DNA from 4 places in the Streptomyces crystallinus genome. Region 1 is predicted to be linked to each of the others. Evidence: riboswitches for the same ligand, from Rfam matches in the RefSeq annotation. Region 1 holds a riboswitch; each other region holds the start of a gene.
What was found. A riboswitch is a leader RNA that binds a small molecule or an ion and turns the genes downstream of it on or off. The one in region 1 is predicted to bind cyclic di-AMP.
Positions count from the first base shown of each region.

Region 2: another riboswitch for cyclic di-AMP. It lies ahead of ABD236_RS00605 (M23 family metallopeptidase); the one in region 1 lies ahead of ABD236_RS15375 (M23 family metallopeptidase).
Region 3: another riboswitch for cyclic di-AMP. It lies ahead of ABD236_RS30065 (M23 family metallopeptidase); the one in region 1 lies ahead of ABD236_RS15375 (M23 family metallopeptidase).
Region 4: another riboswitch for cyclic di-AMP. It lies ahead of ABD236_RS13685 (transglycosylase SLT domain-containing protein); the one in region 1 lies ahead of ABD236_RS15375 (M23 family metallopeptidase).

Region 1 covers NZ_BAAACA010000014.1:1,067,814-1,072,001, forward strand. Annotated here, with positions in the region: gene ABD236_RS15365 (NAD-dependent epimerase/dehydratase family protein) at 1-384, shown strand, start outside; gene ABD236_RS15370 (SGNH/GDSL hydrolase family protein) at 458-1,249, opposite strand; gene ABD236_RS15375 (M23 family metallopeptidase) at 1,390-2,334, opposite strand; cyclic di-AMP (ydaO/yuaA leader) riboswitch at 2,339-2,520, opposite strand; gene ABD236_RS15380 (alpha-galactosidase) at 2,896-4,188, opposite strand, start outside.
Region 2 covers NZ_BAAACA010000001.1:144,923-149,110, forward strand. Annotated here, with positions in the region: gene ABD236_RS00600 (M16 family metallopeptidase) at 1-1,153, shown strand, start outside; cyclic di-AMP (ydaO/yuaA leader) riboswitch at 1,379-1,539, shown strand; gene ABD236_RS00605 (M23 family metallopeptidase) at 1,553-2,323, shown strand; gene ABD236_RS00610 (GntR family transcriptional regulator) at 2,527-3,204, shown strand; gene ABD236_RS00615 (HPr family phosphocarrier protein) at 3,450-3,731, opposite strand; gene ABD236_RS00620 (bifunctional acetate--CoA ligase family protein/GNAT family N-acetyltransferase) at 3,905-4,188, shown strand, end outside.
Region 3 covers NZ_BAAACA010000046.1:20,220-24,407, forward strand. Annotated here, with positions in the region: gene ABD236_RS30055 (PrsW family intramembrane metalloprotease) at 1-398, shown strand, start outside; gene ABD236_RS30060 (aldo/keto reductase) at 411-1,355, opposite strand; gene ABD236_RS30065 (M23 family metallopeptidase) at 1,420-2,499, opposite strand; cyclic di-AMP (ydaO/yuaA leader) riboswitch at 2,511-2,656, opposite strand; gene ABD236_RS30070 (PP2C family protein-serine/threonine phosphatase) at 2,812-3,960, opposite strand; gene ABD236_RS30075 (hypothetical protein) at 4,105-4,188, opposite strand, start outside.
Region 4 covers NZ_BAAACA010000014.1:686,655-690,842, reverse strand. Annotated here, with positions in the region: gene ABD236_RS13695 (dioxygenase family protein) at 1-513, shown strand, start outside; gene ABD236_RS13690 (oxidoreductase) at 976-1,878, shown strand; cyclic di-AMP (ydaO/yuaA leader) riboswitch at 2,223-2,409, shown strand; gene ABD236_RS13685 (transglycosylase SLT domain-containing protein) at 2,412-3,197, shown strand; gene ABD236_RS13680 (TetR/AcrR family transcriptional regulator) at 3,298-3,882, shown strand; gene ABD236_RS13675 (LmeA family phospholipid-binding protein) at 3,879-4,188, shown strand, end outside.

The DNA of each region.
Region 1 (4,188 bases):
GCCGACTTCGGGCTCTGCGGCCCGTACAACCTGGTCTGCCCGCCGGACCACACCACGATGGGCGAGCTCCTGGAGGCGTGCGCGCGGGTGACCGGCGGCGGCGCGGAGCTGCGCTGGACGGACCCGGAGCCGATCCTGGCCGCCGGGGTCGAGCCGTGGAGCGACCTGCCGGTGTGGATCCCGCCGGGCGAGCTGCACGGCACGATGCACGGCTCCAACGTGTGGAAGGCGGTGCTCTCCGGGCTGCGCTGCCGTCCTGTCGCGGAGACGGCCGCCGACACCTGGGCCTGGCTCCGGTCGATCGGCGGGGAGGCGCCGCAGCGGCCGGACCGCCCCCGGGTCGGACTCGACCCGGAGACGGAGCGGAAGCTGCTGCACGGCTGAGCCGCGCACGGCGCCGCCCACATGACGGCCCGTCAGCGCGGTTGGCCCAGGGGCCAACCCACCTGATGGGCCGTCACAGAGGCAGCAGGTCGGGCCGCTTGGGCTCCACGTGGTCGCCCGAGCTCTCGCCGCGCAGCCGTCGCCCGATCCATGGCACCAGGTGCTCACGCGCCCAGTGGATGTCGTCGCGCCGCACCTCGAGGGTGCCCCGCGGCGGCATCGGGGGCCACTCCTGGTCAGGGTCGGCCGGGATCTCGAGCCCGAGCACCTGGGCGGCGCGCAGCGCGACCCGGGTGTGCCCCTCGGGCGACAGGTGCAGCCGGTCGGCGTCCCACGCCCGCCGGTCCTGGACGGACCGCAGCGACCACAGGTCGAGCACCGGGCACCCGTAGCGGTCGGCGATGGAGCGCACATGCGCGGTGTACGTCGCCACCTTGCCGCGCAGATGCTTGAAGACCGGCACCCCGCGGGTGTCGAACCCGGTGGTCACCATGACCGTCGGGATCGTGCTCTTCAGGTCGGCCACCGCGCGTTCGAAGCGCTCGGCCACGTCGTCCGGGTCGCTGCCCGGCCGGATGATGTCATTGCCCCCCGCACAGAAGCTCACCAGGTCGGGTGCGAGCTCCTTGGCCCGCGGCACCTGCTCCTCGACGATCTGGTCGAGGAGCCTGCCGCGGACCGCGAGATTGGCGTAGCGAAAGGCCCCCTCCGGTCGCTGGTCTGCCAGTAGCACGGCGAACCTGTCCGCCCAGCCGACGAATGCCCCGTCGGGACCGGGGTCGCCGACCCCTTCCGTGAAGCTGTCGCCGATCGCCGTGTACGACCCGAACGTACCGCTGTTGAATGATCTCGAATCGTCTGCCACGGGACCATATCTTTCCCTTACGCGTGTGACCTACGCGACCGTAAGGAGGGGTTGACGGTGGGTGATATAGACCACCCGGTCAGTTGTCCCCAGCGGGAATACGCCGAATACCCCCGGCGATTCGGGCGGCACGGCTTCCGTCAGAGGCTCGCGCCCTGCTGGCGGAGGTAGGCGATCGGGTCGACGTCCGAGCCGTAGTCGGGCGTGGTGCGGATCTCGAAGTGGAGGTGCGGGCCGGTGACGTTGCCGGTGGCGCCGGAGAGCCCGAGCTGCTGGCCCTCGGTCACGCTCTGCCCGGCCGAGACCGAGAGCTGCGAGAAGTGGGCGTACTGGGAGTACATGCCGTCGGCGTGCCGGATGACGACCTGGTTGCCGTACGCGCCGCCCCAGCCGGCCGAGACGACCGTGCCCGCGCCGACGGCCTTCACCACGGTGCCGGTCTCGGCCGCGAAGTCGACGCCGGTGTGGTAACCGCTGGACCACATGGATCCGGCCATGCGGTACGGGGTGCCGATGCTCACGCTGTCCAGGGGCGCGCGGAAGCCGGAGGAGGAGCCCTGGCCGGCCGAGGGGGCGGTGTCGGCCGGGGAAGCGCCGGTGGCCTGGGACGACGTCGACGTGTGGGCCTTGGCGGGGGCCGGCTTCGCGGCCGGCTTCGCGCCGGTCCCGTGCGAGCCGCTCGCCTTGGCGGAGGTGTGCGACGCACCGGCGGCCTTCGCGCCGAGGACGAGCTTCATGCCCGGCCGGATCAGCGCCGGGTCGGAGCCGACGACCTCGCGGTTGTCCTGGTACAGCCGCTGCCAGCCGCCGAGCCGGTGGTCCTCGGCGATCCGCGACAGGCAGTCGCCGCTCTTGACCTTGTACGTGGTCGGTGCGGCCTGCGGGGCGGCGGGCGCGGCGACGAAGGCGGCGGCCCGGGCGGTCTGCTGGGGCGCGGCGGCGGGGGCGGCGGTCTGCGCCGCGGCGTGCGCGCCGGTGGCGCCGAGCAGCGGGATGGCGAGTGCGGCGCCGCCCGTGCCGGCGGCGACCATGCCCCGGGATATCGGGCTGGACTTGGGACGGCGGTGCTTACCCTTCGCGGGCATGGCGGATTCCTCTCCGGCGCCTGCGAGGTGAGCTGTCGGGTTCGGGCTGGAGCTGCCCGGCCGGCACCGCTGCGTCACGGTGCTCCGGCTTCACCCCGAGCCGTGCCGGAATTCCGGACGGCGCTTACCTGGGTCCCCCGCTCCTGCCACGCGTGGATGGGTGCGGATTCCGGGCGGTGGCAGGATTCGGCGGTCCACCCGGATTGCGGTGACCGTAAGCGAGCCCGGCGCACCACGACAAGTGCCCATTCGTCATCCGCATTCCCGGCCGCGAATTCACCGGGGAATTGCGGTCACCCTGCGTGGACCGGAATTCCCAACGGGCCCGGCCGGACGGGGGAATTCATTCGGGGCCGCCACCACGGAACGTCACGGATATGACGCTCCTCACGGGCAACCTCCGTGTCACGCCCGGGAGATGGACAGGGTCCATCAAATCGCCCAATCCGGACGAAAGTTCCGCCCTGATTCACCCAGCCCGAGAGCTATCACCACACTCTGTCCCGTTTTGAGCCGCTACACCCAGATGGGCAGCTTTGTCGCGCTCGGCGGGTGAATTCCTCATCCCTCCCCCGCACCCGCCCGCCGGAAACGGAACACCGCCGCATCAAGATCACCCACAAGCCCGGTGTCCAGGCCCCGGTGCAGCAATACCGCTCCCCGGTGCACGGCCCCGGTGTCCAGGCACCGATAAGCGGCCGCCGGGTCCAGGCCGCGCAGCCGCAGGGCCGGGGGCCGCAGCCCGTGGTGCTGGGCCTGGAGGTGGGCGAGGACGACGGCGTCGTCGCCGCGTACGTACTGGACGGCGCTCAGACCGCCCTCCGGGGGCCGCAGCCGGTACTGGGCACCGAGCTGCACCACCGGCCGGATCTCCTTGTACAGCTCCACCCAGCCGCGCGCCTCGGCCAGTTCGTCCTCGCTCCAGCGGGTGAGGTCCCCGCCGACGCCGAGCACTCCGGCCATCGCGCTGACGAAGCGGAAGCGCAGACTGCTGCGGCGGCCGTTGAGCAGGGTGTTGGGGCTGTCGGTGACCCAGGCGGCCATCACCCGGGCCGGGTGCAGCTGGCTGAAGCCGTGCTGGATGGCGAGCCGGTCCAGCGGGTCGGTGTTGTCGGAGGTCCACACCTGGTCGGTGCGGGAGAGGATGCCGAGGTCGATCCGGCCGCCGCCGCCCGAGCAGGACTCGAAGTCGACCGAGGGGTGTGCGGCCCGCAGCCGGTCCAGCAGGCCGTAGAGCGCCCGTACGTGGTCGATCCAGAGCCGCTGCGGATACTCCTCGCCGGGCCAGCCCGCGTCGCTGAAGGAGCGGTTGAAGTCCCACTTCACATAGTCGACGGGCACGCTGGAGAGCAGCCCGTCCAATTGCTCCCACAGGTGCTCCTGGACGTCGGGGCGGGCGAGGTTGAGCACCAGCTGGTTGCGGAACTCGGTGCGCCGGCGGCCGCTCTGGTGCTGCACCCACTCCGGGTGCGCCCGGTACAGCGCGCTGTCGGGGTTGACCATCTCCGGCTCCACCCAGATCCCGAACCGCATGCCCAGCGCGTGCACCTCGTCCGCGAGCGGCTTCAGCCCGCCGGGGAAGCGCTCGGGGTTGGGCGTCCAGTCGCCGAGCCCGGCGGCGTCGTGGGTGCGCTCCCCGAACCAGCCGTCGTCGACGACGAACAGCTCGACGCCCAGCGCGGCCGCGCGCCCGGCCAGCGCCCGCTGCTGCTCCTCGCCGATGTCGAACCGGGTGGCCTCCCAGGAGTTGAAGAGCACAGGCCGCACCCGCCCGGCCTCCGGGACCACCCGTGCGAGCTGCCAGGCGTGCCACTCTCGGCTGGCCCCGCCGAAGCCGTCCGGGCTCCACAGCCC
Region 2 (4,188 bases), on a different contig from region 1:
GGGCACCGACAAGCGCTCCGCCGAGGAGTTCGCCGCCGACCTGGAGCGCTGCGGCGCCACCCTGGACGCGCACGCGGACCACCCGGGCGTGCGGGTCTCCCTGGAGGTCCCGGTCTCCCGGCTGCCCAAGGCGCTGGGGCTGCTCGCAGAGGCGCTGCGCGCCCCCGCGTTCGCCGACGCCGAGGTGGACCGCCTGGTGCGCAACCGCCTCGACGAGATCCCGCACGAGCTGGCCAACCCGGCGCGCCGCGCCGCCCAGCAGCTCTCCCGCGAGCTCTTCCCGGCCACCGCGCGCATGTCGCGCCCGCGCCAGGGCACCGAGGAGACCGTCAGCCGCATCGACGCGGGCGCGGTCCGGGCCTTCTACGAGGCGTACGTACGCCCGGCCGCGGCCACCGCGGTGGTCGTCGGCGATCTGGGCGCCACCGACCTGGACGCGGTCCTGGCGGACACCCTGGGCGCGTGGACCGGCACTCCGGCCGAGGAGCGCCCGATGCCCCCGGTCACCGCCGACGACACCGGCCGCGTGGTCATCGTGGACCGGCCCGGCGCCGTCCAGACGCAGCTGCTGATCGGCCGGGTCGGACCCGACCGGCACGACCGCGTCTGGCCCGCCCAGGTCCTCGGGACGTACTGCCTGGGCGGCACCCTCACCTCCCGCCTGGACCGCGTCCTGCGGGAGGAGAAGGGCTACACGTACGGAGTCCGTGCCTACGGCCAGGTGCTGCGCTCCGGCGCGGAGGGCACCGGCGCCGCCATGCTCGCCATCAGCGGCTCGGTGGACACGCCCAACACCGGCCCGGCGCTCGACGACCTGTGGACGGTGCTGCGCAAGCTGGCCGCCGAGGGGCTCACCGACGCCGAGCGGGAGACCGCCGTGCAGAACCTGGTGGGCGTGGCCCCGCTGAAGTACGAGACGGCGGCCGCCGTCGCCGGGACGCTGGCCGACCAGGTCGAGCAGCACCTCCCGGACGACTTCCAGGCGCAGTTGTACGCGCGGCTGGCCGACACGGGCACCGTGGAGGCCACCGCGGCGGTCGTCAGCGCCTTCCCGGTGGACCGGCTGGTGACCGTGCTCGTCGGGGACGCGGCGCAGATCGTGGAGCCCGTCAAGGCCCTCGGAATCGGTGAAGTCACCGTCGTGGCGGGCTGATTGGACCGTCCGCCGGGGCTGCCTCGCGGGCGGGCGGACGAGCCGGGTGAGGACCCCGGTGGCCGAGAGGCCGCCGGGGTCCTCCCTTATGTCCGGTTTATTGGGGAGGTTGCCTGTCTGTCATGTGGCGTGCGCTACAAAAAGACGCGTCTGTTTGGTGATTGAAAGATCAGCCGTCTAGCGTCAGTCCGGCTGTCCGTCACCACCCGTCGCAGCCGCGGCACCGGACAGCGATCGCCGAGTCCCCAACTGGCGCGAGCCAGGGGAGCCGGGGACCCACTCAGTCCCTGGGGTGAATCGGACGCCTCCGTTCGCGGAGGGGCCCGTAGGAGACCTTCCAGCTCCGAACCCGTCAGCTAACCCGGTAGGCGAGATGGAAGGAAAGGACACCGCCACTCCATGGCGTTCACCCGTGCCACCGGGAAGCACCGTCGTCCGAGCGCCGTCTCGCGCAAGAGCGCGAACATAGCGGGCATCGCCACTCTCGCCACCGCCGGAGTCGTGGGCACCCTCGCCTCGCCGGCCCTGGCCGCCGAGACCGCGGCCCCCGCCGCCGCCTCCGTCGAGGACACCGGCATCACCCAGGCCATCGTGATCGGCGACTCGCTCGCCGACCGCATCGACGCCCAGGCCGCCGCCCAGCAGCACGCCGCCGACAAGGCCCGCGCCGCCGCCGAGGCGAAGCGCAAGGCCGAGGCGAAGGCCAAGGAGGAGCGCGAGGCCAGGGAGCGCGCCGCCCGCGAGGCCGAGCGCAAGCGCCTCAACTCCTTCGTCGCCCCGATCGCCGGCAGCTATGTCTCCACCGGCTACAAGACCGGTGGCTCGATCTGGTCCTCCGGCAGCCACACCGGCATCGACTTCCACGCGGGCATGGGCACCTCGGTGCACGCCGTGGGCCTCGGCACGGTCGTCGAGGCGGGCTACGGCGGCGCCTACGGCAACAACATCGTGATCCGCATGAACGACGGCACGTACACGCAGTACGGCCACCTGTCGTCCATCGGCGTGTACGTCGGCCAGCGCGTCGAGCCGGGCCAGCAGATCGGCCTCTCCGGCAACACCGGCAACACCACCGGCCCGCACCTCCACTTCGAGGCCCGCACCTCCGCGGAGTACGGCTCGGACATCGACCCGATCGCCTATCTGCGCTCGCACGGCGTCAACCTCTGACACGGCCGTCCCGCGTCCCACCGAAGCCCCCGGCGCCCGCGCCGGGGGCTTCGTCGTGCCCCCGCCCCCTGCGTGATCCGTCCATGGCCAAAAGATATGCATTGCATACGGCATGTCACCGGGAATTAACAGCCGCTGGAATAGAGTCGCCGAACAGGCGTCGATCGACCGCGTTTCGCGGGGATTAAGGCGGAGGTTCGGTCATGCGCATTCCGGCGCAATCGGTATGCACGGCAATCCGCGACGACATCGTCACGGGGCTCTTCGCGCGCGGCAGCCGGCTCACCGAGGAAGTGCTCGCCCGGCGGTACGGGGTCTCCCGAGTGCCCGTCCGCGAAGCGCTGCGCACGCTGGAGTCCGAGGGGTTCGTCACCACGCGCCGGCACGCCGGGGCCTGTGTCGCCGAGCCCACCGAGCAGGAGGCCGCCGACCTGCTCGAACTGCGCACCATGCTGGAGCCGCTGGCCGCCTCGCGGGCCGCCGCCCGGCGCACCGAGGCCCATCTCAAGGTGCTGCGCGGCCTGGTCAGGCTCGGTCAGGACCGGATCCGGCGGGGCCAGGGCGAGGATCTGCGCTCGCTGGGCGTCTGGTTCCACGAGACGCTCGCCCAGGCCTCCGGCAGCCCCGGCCTCATCGCGTTGCTCACCCAGCTGCGGCACAAGATCGCCTGGATGTACGTGGTGGAGCAGCCCGCGCTGCCCGCCGAGTGCTGGGCGGAGCACGGGGCGATCGTGGACGCGCTGGCGCGCGGCGACGCCGAACGGGCCAGGTCGCTGGCCGCCCACCACGCCGACCGCGCGTTTTCCGCCTATCGCCTGCGGCGCCCGGCCGAGGTGAGGCCTTCGCAACATGCCGTAAACACCGCGAGCGCCCGTGCTTAACAGGGCCGCCGTATACAAAGGGGTGATTCGACGGGGGTGTTTCGTGCTGCCCGAAATCGCCCCGGATATTCGACGGAACGGGCCGTCGGCCCGCACGACCGGCCCATGCGGGTAACCGGTACCGGCGCGCGACCGGTACCCGCACCCAAAAGGAAAGGAGCCGTGGACCCCGAATTCAGGGTCCACGGCTCCGATCGCGAAGTGCGGTGACGCGCCGGGTCCGGCCAGGGGCCGGCCGGGCGGGGTCAGACGGTCTCGGGGAGCTCCTCGAGGCCCTCCGCGACGAGCTTCGCCAGACGCTCCAGGGCAGCCTCGGCGCCGTCCGCCTCGGAGGCCAGCACGATCTCCTCGCCGCCCTGCGCGCCCAGGCCGAGCACCGCGAGCATGGAGGCGGCGTTGACCGGGTTGCCGTCGGCCTTGGCGATCGTCACCGGGACGCCGGAGGCCGTGGCGGCGCGGACGAAGATGGAAGCGGGGCGGGCGTGCAGGCCCTCGGCCCAGCCGACATTGACGCGGCGCTCAGCCATGGTGATGCCCTTCGAAATCTCTGACGGTTGTCTAGACCAGTCTCTCATGTCCTGCGCAGTGCTCGATCCCGACGAGGGTCCCGGATCCGGCGGCCCTTCGGCCCTGGCCGCCCTCTCCACTTGCCCCTACCTTGACCCGACCCAACCGGCCTCGCGACCCGTAGGCTGCCCGTATGCAGGCTCCGCAGGAGAAGACGCAGGACCCCGCGTACCCGGCCCACTGGGAGGCCGACGTCGTGCTGCGCGACGGGGGCACCGCGCGGATCAGGCCCATCACGACCGACGACGCGGAGCGGCTCGTCTCGTTCTACGAGCAGGTGTCGGACGAGTCCAAGTACTACCGCTTCTTCGCGCCCTACCCCCGGCTGTCGGCGAAGGACGTGCACCGCTTCACCCATCACGACTACGTGGACCGGGTCGGGCTCGCGGCGACGGTGGGGGGCGAGTTCATCGCGAC
Region 3 (4,188 bases), on a different contig from region 1:
CGACGGCGGGCTGGCTGGGTCCCGCCGAACCGCTCGCGCTCTCCTCGATGCGGGCCCGCTCGATGGCCCGCGACTTCGCGTACCGCACCTTCGGCGGCAAGCGGGCGGCGCGGACGGTCGCCGAGTACGAGGCGTTCGCGACGGCGCTGGCGTTCCTGCGCCGCCGGGCCCGGCGCACCGAGGCCGGCCCGGACTTCACGGCCCGCGAGCAGGAGCTGCTGCACCATCTGTGGGCGCGCCGGGAGGTGGCCGGGCCCGCGCTGCTGTACGCGGCGGGCGCGGCGGGCCGCATCTGGATCCCGCCGCAGCCGTATCCGTACGGCCACCCGGCGACGTACGGACACCAGGCCCCGTACGGACACGACCAGTCCTCCCCGTACAACCCCTATCTGCGCTGAGGCGAGCGGCGGCTACGCCGAGGCGGTCTTCAGCTCGCTCAGCTCCGCGTCCGTGAGCTCCAGGTCGGCGACGGCGAGGAGCGCGGGCAGCTGCTCGACGGTACGGGCCGAGGCGATCGGGGCGACCACGGTCGGCTGGGCGGCGAGCCAGGCCAGCGCCACGGTCGCGGGCTCGGCGCCGTGCTCCTGGGCGATACGGTCGAGCGCGGCCAGCACCTTGGTGCCCCGCGCGGTCTCCAGGTGCTTGGCGGCGCCCTGGGCCCGCGCGCTCTCGACGTGCCGGCCCGGGCGGTACTTGCCGGTGAGGAAGCCGGCGGCGAGCGCGAAGTAGGGGACGGCGGCCAGGCCCGAGCGGGCGGCGGTGTCCTGGAGGGCGCCCTCGTAGGTGTCGCGCGAGACCAGGTTGTAGTGCGGCTGGAGGGCGACGTACTTGGCCAGGCCCTCGCGGTCGGAGAAGTCCAGCGAGTCCTTCAGCCGCGCCGGGGAGATGTTGGAGGCGGCCACCGCGCGCACCACACCGTCCTTCACCAGCTGGTCGAGGGCGGTGACGATCTCCTCGACGGGGACGGACTCGTCGTCGAAGTGCGTGTAGTACAGGTCGATGTAGTCGGTGCCGAGGCGGCGCAGCGAGGCCTCGGCTCCCGCCTTGATCGTGGCGGCCGCGAGCCCCTTGAACCGGGGGTGCCCGCCCACCTTGGTGGCGATGACGACGTCCTCGCGGTTGCCGCGCGCCGCCAGCCACCGGCCGATGGTCTTCTCGGACTCGCCGCCCTCGTTGCCCGGGGCCCAGGCCGAGTAGACGTCGGCGGTGTCCACGAAGTTGCCGCCCGCCTCGGTGTACGCGTCGAGCACCGCGAACGACGCGGCCTCGTCGGCCGTCCAGCCGAAGACGTTGCCGCCGAGGGCGAGCGGGAAGACGGACAGATCGGAGGAGCCGAGGGGGCGCAGAGAGGTCATAGGGGGTGAACGGGCGGGCGGGGCGCGGCTATTCCACGCGATGCGCCCCCTCGCCCGGCGCTCCCTACGGGTTCAGGCCCTTGGACTGGAGCCACCCCATCGGGTCGATGCCCGTGCCGCCGGGGGTGTGTACCTCCAGGTGCAGATGGGGGCCGGTCACGTTGCCGGTGGCGCCGACGCGGCCGATCGTCTCGCCGGTCGTCACCTTCTGCCCGGCGCTGACCGCGATCGAGGACTGGTGGCAGTACCAGAGCTCGGTGCCGTCCTCCAGCTCGACGACCGTGCGGTAGCCGTACGAACCGGACCAGCCCGCCGACTTGACCGTGCCGCCGTGGATCGCCTTGAGCGGGGTGCCGGTGGGGGCGGCGAAGTCGAGGCCGGTGTGGTGGCCGGAGGACCACATCGAGCCGGCCTCGCCGAAGGTCGAGGTGATCGTGTACGAGGCGACCGGGAGCGAGAAGCTCTTGGCGAGCTCGGCCAGGCGCTCCTCCTCCGCCTTCTTGGCGGCGGCCTCCTCGGCGGCCTTCTTCGCGGCCGCCGCCTTCTGCGCGGCGGCGCTCTGCGCGGCCTTCGCCTCGGCCGCCGCCTTCTGCGCGGCATCCTTCTCGGCGGCCGCCCTGGCCTCGGCCTCGGCGCTGCTCCGCTGCTGCTCGGCCTGCTGGAGGATACGGGCGCGCAGGGCCTCGCCGGCGCCCGTGGCGCCCTGCTCGGCGTCGGCCCGGGAGACGCCGGCCATGGTCAGGGGGGCGCTCGCCACGGCGCGGTCGGCCCGGTCCGCCGGGGAGGCGTCGGGCTCGTCGTCGCCCGCGAGGTCGGAGATCAGGGTGCCCACGCCCGGCAGCGACTTGACGTCGGGGAGTTTATCCGCGACCGCGTCGGGCAGGGATATGGAGACCGGCGGCTTGGTCTGCGCACTGGCCATGCCGCCCGCGCCGACGGCCGCGATGACACCGACGCCGAGGACGGTGGAGCTGCGGGCGAGCCCGCCGCGCTGCTTGATGACGCGGTGTCTGCCGCGTACGGAGGACACGGACTCCTCCGTGGGGTTCCACTCCTCCCACACCTCGGTGTCGCTGGGCGCGGTCCCGTACAGGGAGACGGGGGGAACCGGCGGGGTGCCGAGGGCAGGCTCGTTGGACGCCACGGGGGCGCACTCCTTTCCTTCCTTCTCGCCTACCGGGTTAGCTGACGGGTTCGGAGCAGGAAGGTCTCCTACGGGCATCTCGAAGAGACAAAGATGCCCGATTCACCCCAAGTTGGTGGTTCCCCGGTTCCCTTGCGGGATTCGGCGCGTGCGCACGGTGCCGCCTCTGCGACGGCTGGGACGACCGCGCTGCGTTATCGAACGTTAATAGACAGGCGGACCGGATTCCAAGCCGTTCCCGGTAATCGCCGGGGACAAGTGCTGACGGTATGTCAATTGTTATGCGCAGGGATGCCGTTCGGGCACGGTCAGTCACGGCACCACGGGCATCGTCCGCCGCCGCTCCGGCTGGCGCGCCCCGGGCCGCCCCACCGCGAGCAGCGCCATGTCGTCGCTGGCGCCGCCGCCCGTATGTCTGCGCACATCGTCGACCAGAGCGTCCAGCACCTCCTCGGGGCCCGGGAAGATCCGGCCGCGCAGCCGCTCGTACGGGTCGTAGAAGACCCCGGGCGGGTCCAGTGAGCGCGCTTCGGAGAGGCCGTCGGTGTAGAGGAGCAGCGTCGCCCCGGCCGGGAACGGGTACGTCTGCGCCCGGTCCGGCCACACCCCCAGCTCCGCCATCCCCAGCGGCAGCGCGGGGTCGGCCGGGGCGAGCACGTCCAGCGCCCCGTCGGCGTGCAGCAGCAGCGGCTCGGGGTGGCCCCGGTTCACCAGCCGTACGGACGCGGCGCCGCGCGGGACCTCGGCGAGCACGGCCGTGGTGAACCCCTCGAAGGCGTCCAGGCCGGAGCGCCGGGTGCCCTCCCGGGCCAGCGCCCGCTCCAGGCGCCCGGCCACCTCCTCCAGGGTCGCCTCCTGCTCGGCCGCCTCCCGGAACGCCCCGATGACCACGGCCACCGCCTCGACCGCCTCCAGGCCCTTGCCCCGCACGTCCCCGACGACCAGGCGCACCCCGTACGGCGTGTCCTGGACCGCGAAGAGGTCCCCGCCGATGAAGGCGTCGGCCTGCGCCGCCTCGTACCGCGCGGCCACCTGGAGGCCCCCGATGCGCTCGGCCGGCGTCGGCAGCACGGCGCGCTGGGCGGTCTCCGCGATGACCCGGGCCGAGGCGAGGCGCTCGCCGCTGCGGCGCAGCATGCGGTTGATGACCAGGGCCAGCGCGCCGACGGTGGTGACGGTGAACAGCTCGCTCACCGCCTCCCCGGTACTGGGGATGTCGTGCAGATACTCGGTGAGCAGCACCGCCCCGACCGCCGAGGCGCCCGCGGCGGCGGTGCCCAGCGGGCCGCAGAAGGGGGCCGCGACCAGGGGCGCGGCCGCGAAGAGGGCGGCGGCGGTCAGATCGGGCGGGGTCGCCGCGTCCAGGACGACCCCGACGACGAGGAGCAGCGCGGGCAGTACGCGCACCAGGGCCAGGCGCCGGGAGCCCTCCCGGCCGACGCCGTCCGATCGCTGCCGCACCTGGGGTCTCCTGCCCGTCCGCGGGGCCGCCGACGTTCCGCGCCCCACCCAGGGTGCCGGGCCCCGCCGCGTGCCGCGAACGCTCCTCGGCCAACCGGGTGGGCGCTGCGTGCGGACGCCCGGGCGGAGGCCGCGGACGGGCCCTCAGTGCCGGTCCGCGCCGGTCGCGATGAGCCGCGCCCGGCACCGGCGGGGCCCGGCCCGGCCGCGCACACAGGTCCCCCGGGC
Region 4 (4,188 bases), 380 kb from region 1:
CTGGCGGGCGTGCTGCTCGACTTCTGGCAGGCGGACACCAACGGCGCGTACGACAACACCGGCTTCCGGATGCGGGGCCACCAGTACACCGACGCGCGCGGGGCGTTCACGCTCACCACCGTCGTGCCGGGGCTCTACCCGGGCCGCACGCGCCACATCCATGTGAAGGCGCAGGCCCCCGGCCGCCCGGTGCTCACCACCCAGCTCTACTTCCCCGGCGAGCCCCGCAACAACACCGACTCGCTCTTCGACGCCCGGCTGCTGATGACCGTACGGGACGCGGGCGGCGCGAAGCAGGCGGCGTTCGACTTCGTGCTCGACGTGGCCCAGTCGCCGTCACCGACCCCCACGCCCACCGACCCCCCGCCCGGCACCACCTGGGCCGTCGGCACCTCCTACCGCTCGGGCGACCGCGTCACGTACGGCGGCCGCACCTACGCCTGTCTCCAGGCCCACACGGCCCAGCCGGGCTGGGAGCCGCCGAACGTGCCCGCGCTGTGGGGGCCCGCGTGACCCTGCGCCCCGGCGCGCGCAACCCCACGGTGTACCGGGGCGGTTGAGGACAGGCCCTGGGGCGCCGCGTGCGCGCGGGCCGTGAGAAGAAAAAGAGACCCCGGCCGCCCGACCCCGCCGGGCGGGCCGGAGGGGGGAGGGCGCCGGGTCGCTCCACCGCGCAGGCGGCCGGGCCGGCGCGCAGAACCCGGCGCTTTCCCCCGACAGTTCGTGTTCCCCGATAGTCTTCAATTCGGCGTCGGATTACCACGCTTTTCAGGATTGCCGTCGCCTTGCCGTTCCGTATGAGCGTCCGGCGGATCCTTCGCCGTAGCGCCCGGATTCGCGACGACGCGGCGGGCGGCTGCGAAATACCGTCGCCTTTTCGGCTGTTCCTCTCGCGGCACTTCCCGCCGTACTTCTCGCAACCACCGCACAGTTCGGGCATTTCCGCCCGGCGGGCGTGGATGGCACACTGCGATCATGACTACGGAAACGATCAGCGCGGCGGCCGCGGGCGCCTGGAAACTCGGTGACCTGTCGGTCAACCGCCTGGGATTTGGCGCTATGCGCCTCACCGGCAGCGCCGCCTTCGACCTCGGCACGCCCAGCGACCGCGAGCGGTCCCTCGCCGTGCTGCGCCGCGCGGTCGAACTCGGCGTCAACCACATCGACACCGCGGCTTTCTACTTCTCCCGGCTCCGGTCCGCCAACGAGCTGATCAGCCGGGCACTGGCCCCCTATCCGGACGATCTGGTCATCGTCACCAAGGTCGGGCCGGGGCGCGACGCGTCCGGCGCGTGGCTGCCCTGGGCCAGGCCGGAGCAACTGCGCGGCCAGGTCGAGGAGAACCTGCGCCAGCTGGGCCGTGACCACCTCGACGTGGTCAACCTGCGCCTCAACGGGCCGGGTTCGCTCGCCGAACACTTCGGCGCGCTGGCCGAGCTGCGCCAGGCGGGCCTCATCCGCCACCTGGGCCTCTCCAACATCGACCCCGAGCATCTGGCGGAGGCCCAGGCCATCGCGCCGGTGGTCTGTGTGCAGAACCGGTACGGCCTGGACAGCCGGCGGACGGGCTCCGACGAGGTGCTGCGGCTCTGCGGTGAGCAGGGCATCGCGTTCGTCCCGTTCTTCGCCATCGCGGGGGAGGGGCGCGAGAGCGGTGCGGCACAGACCGGGGCCACGGACGGCGACGCCGTCCTCGCGGTCGCCCGCGCGCATGGTGTGACGTCCGCGCAGGTCCGCCTCGCGTGGACGCTCGCGCAGGGCGAGCACGTGCTGGCCATCCCGGGCACCGGCAACCCGGACCACCTGGTGGAGAACGTGGCCGCGGGCGCGCTGCGGCTCACGGACGAGGAGATGGCGCTGCTCCAGACGCCCTGCTAGATGTCCGAAATGGACCCTGGGTGACGGTTTTAAGTCCTATGTCGCCAATCGTTTCATTGGGAACGAAAAAGAGGCTTAGCTTTCGATTGGCTTTCATTTGGGTGCTGCCAGTGAAATATCTGTCGTCCCGGTGAAAGTCGGCGGAAGACGTGAAATGGGTCACGCGGGCCCCCGGCGGGCAGGGCCGCGGCGGGGCACGCATTCCGTTCTGTGGAGGGCGAGTTGGGGGTACGGGGAGAGAAGCACCCGTATCCCCGGAACCCGGTGGATCTTTCTTGACGATCTCCGCGTGAATTCCCGCTCTTGTTCACGCCGGTCCCCTTCGTTTACGGTCACGCTCAAATCCGGATGGACCGCCGAATCCTGCCGCTGTCCGGAAACCTCCCACACACGAAAAGGCAGGAGCGGGGGAACCAGGTAGGCCGCCGAATCCGGATGACGGAACGGCTCGGGGTGAAGCCGCGTGCAGCGCGGCCGGGCACTCTCGCCCGAACCCGACAGCTCACCTCGCAGGCGAACGAGAGGAATTCTCCATGCCTGCAAAGGGTAAGCACCGCCGCCCCAAGTCCAGCACCCTCACCCGGGGCATCGCCGCCGCGGGCACGGGCGGCGCCGCGCTCATCATTCCGGTGATCGGCGCGACCAGCGCCGGTGCCGCGCCCTCGGCGGCCCCGCACTCCGGTGCCGTGGCCAAGGCCCCGGCCGCCGTGGCCAAGGCGGCGCCGACGACCTACTCCGTGGTCGCCGGCGACTCCCTCTCCAAGATCGCCAAGGACCTGCGGGTGAGCGGCGGCTGGAAGCAGCTCTACCAGGACAACCGCCAGGCCATCGGCGGCAACCCGGCCATCATCCACCCCGGCCTGGAGCTGGCCGTGGGCAAGAAGGCCCCGGCGGCCTCCGCCGACCGTACGGCCACGACCCAGCGGGCCGACCGCTCGGCGCGGACCTCCACCCTGCCCCAGCAGGCGACCGCCGCCGTGGCGAAGACGGCGACGTACTCCGACAACCTGGACGGCTGGATCCGGCAGTCGCTGGACATCATGGCCCAGCACGGCATCCCGGGCTCCTACGACGGCATCTACCGCAATGTGATGCGCGAGTCGTCGGGCAACCCGCTGGCCATCAACAACTGGGACTCCAACGCCGTGGCCGGCACCCCGTCCAAGGGCCTCCTCCAGGTCATCGACCCCACCTTCGCGGCCTTCCACGTGCCCGGCACGTCGACGGACAGCTACGACCCGGTCGCCAACATCGTCGCCGCGTGCAACTACGCGGCCAAGACCTACGGCTCGATCGACAACGTGAACGGCGCCTACTGACCGAGTCCTCCTGCCGCCCGGGTGGGATGCAGACCATCTGGTCCAACAAGGACCAGATGGTCTGTTACTTTGGCGTGACCAGGCCCAGGGGAGGACCGTCATGCCACGCCCGACGCGCGCCGAGCTCGACGAGGAGATCGTCGAGGCCGCCGCCGAGCTCTTCACCACGCGGGGATACCGCGGCACCTCCGTGCAGGAGATCGCGGACCGGGTCGGCTACTCCAAGACGGGCCTGCTGCACCGCTTCCCCTCCAAGGAGCGGCTGCTCGCGGCGACACTGACCGGCCCGCTGACCGAGTTCGCCGCGCTTCGGGCCACCTGGGACGCCCTGCCGGAGGGTCCCGAGCGGCACCGGCGGGCCTCGGCCGACCTGGTCGACCTGGCGCTGCGCCACCGCTCCCGCCTCGCCCTCCTCTTCAACTCCGGGCTGCCGGTGCTGCCCGGCGCGCTCGCCGGTGTCGAGGGCATGGGGGATCTCGGGGACCACCGCACGGAGACCCTCGCCGCCTTCGCGGACGCGGACGACCTGGCGGGCACGATCCGGGCGCAGCTGGCCGTGACCGGGCTGCTCAGCACCGTCGCCGCGCGCCAGGACGTGCCGGACGAGCTGCTGCGCGCCCCGCTGCTCGAGGCCTTCCGCGCCGCGTGCGGGATACGCGCGCAGCATGAGGGGGCCGCGCGATGACGCCGCGTGCTGTCGCGAGCCGGGCGCTGCGCGGATGGCGCAAGTACGCCGTCGCCGTCGTCGTGCTCGCCGGGCTGGGCCTGGCGGGCGACCGGGCCGCGGCCGCCTGGACCGAACACCGTACGGCCGACGCCTTCCAGAAGGCCCAGGGCCTCAAGTCCGCGCCCCACGTGAAGGTGCACGGCTTCCCCGTACTGACCCAGCTGGCCGGCGGCACCCTCGACCGCGTCGACATCGAGGCGTCCGACATCCCCGCGGGCCGCGACGGCGGCAGGCTCCCCATCACCACCCTCAACGTCGAACTCG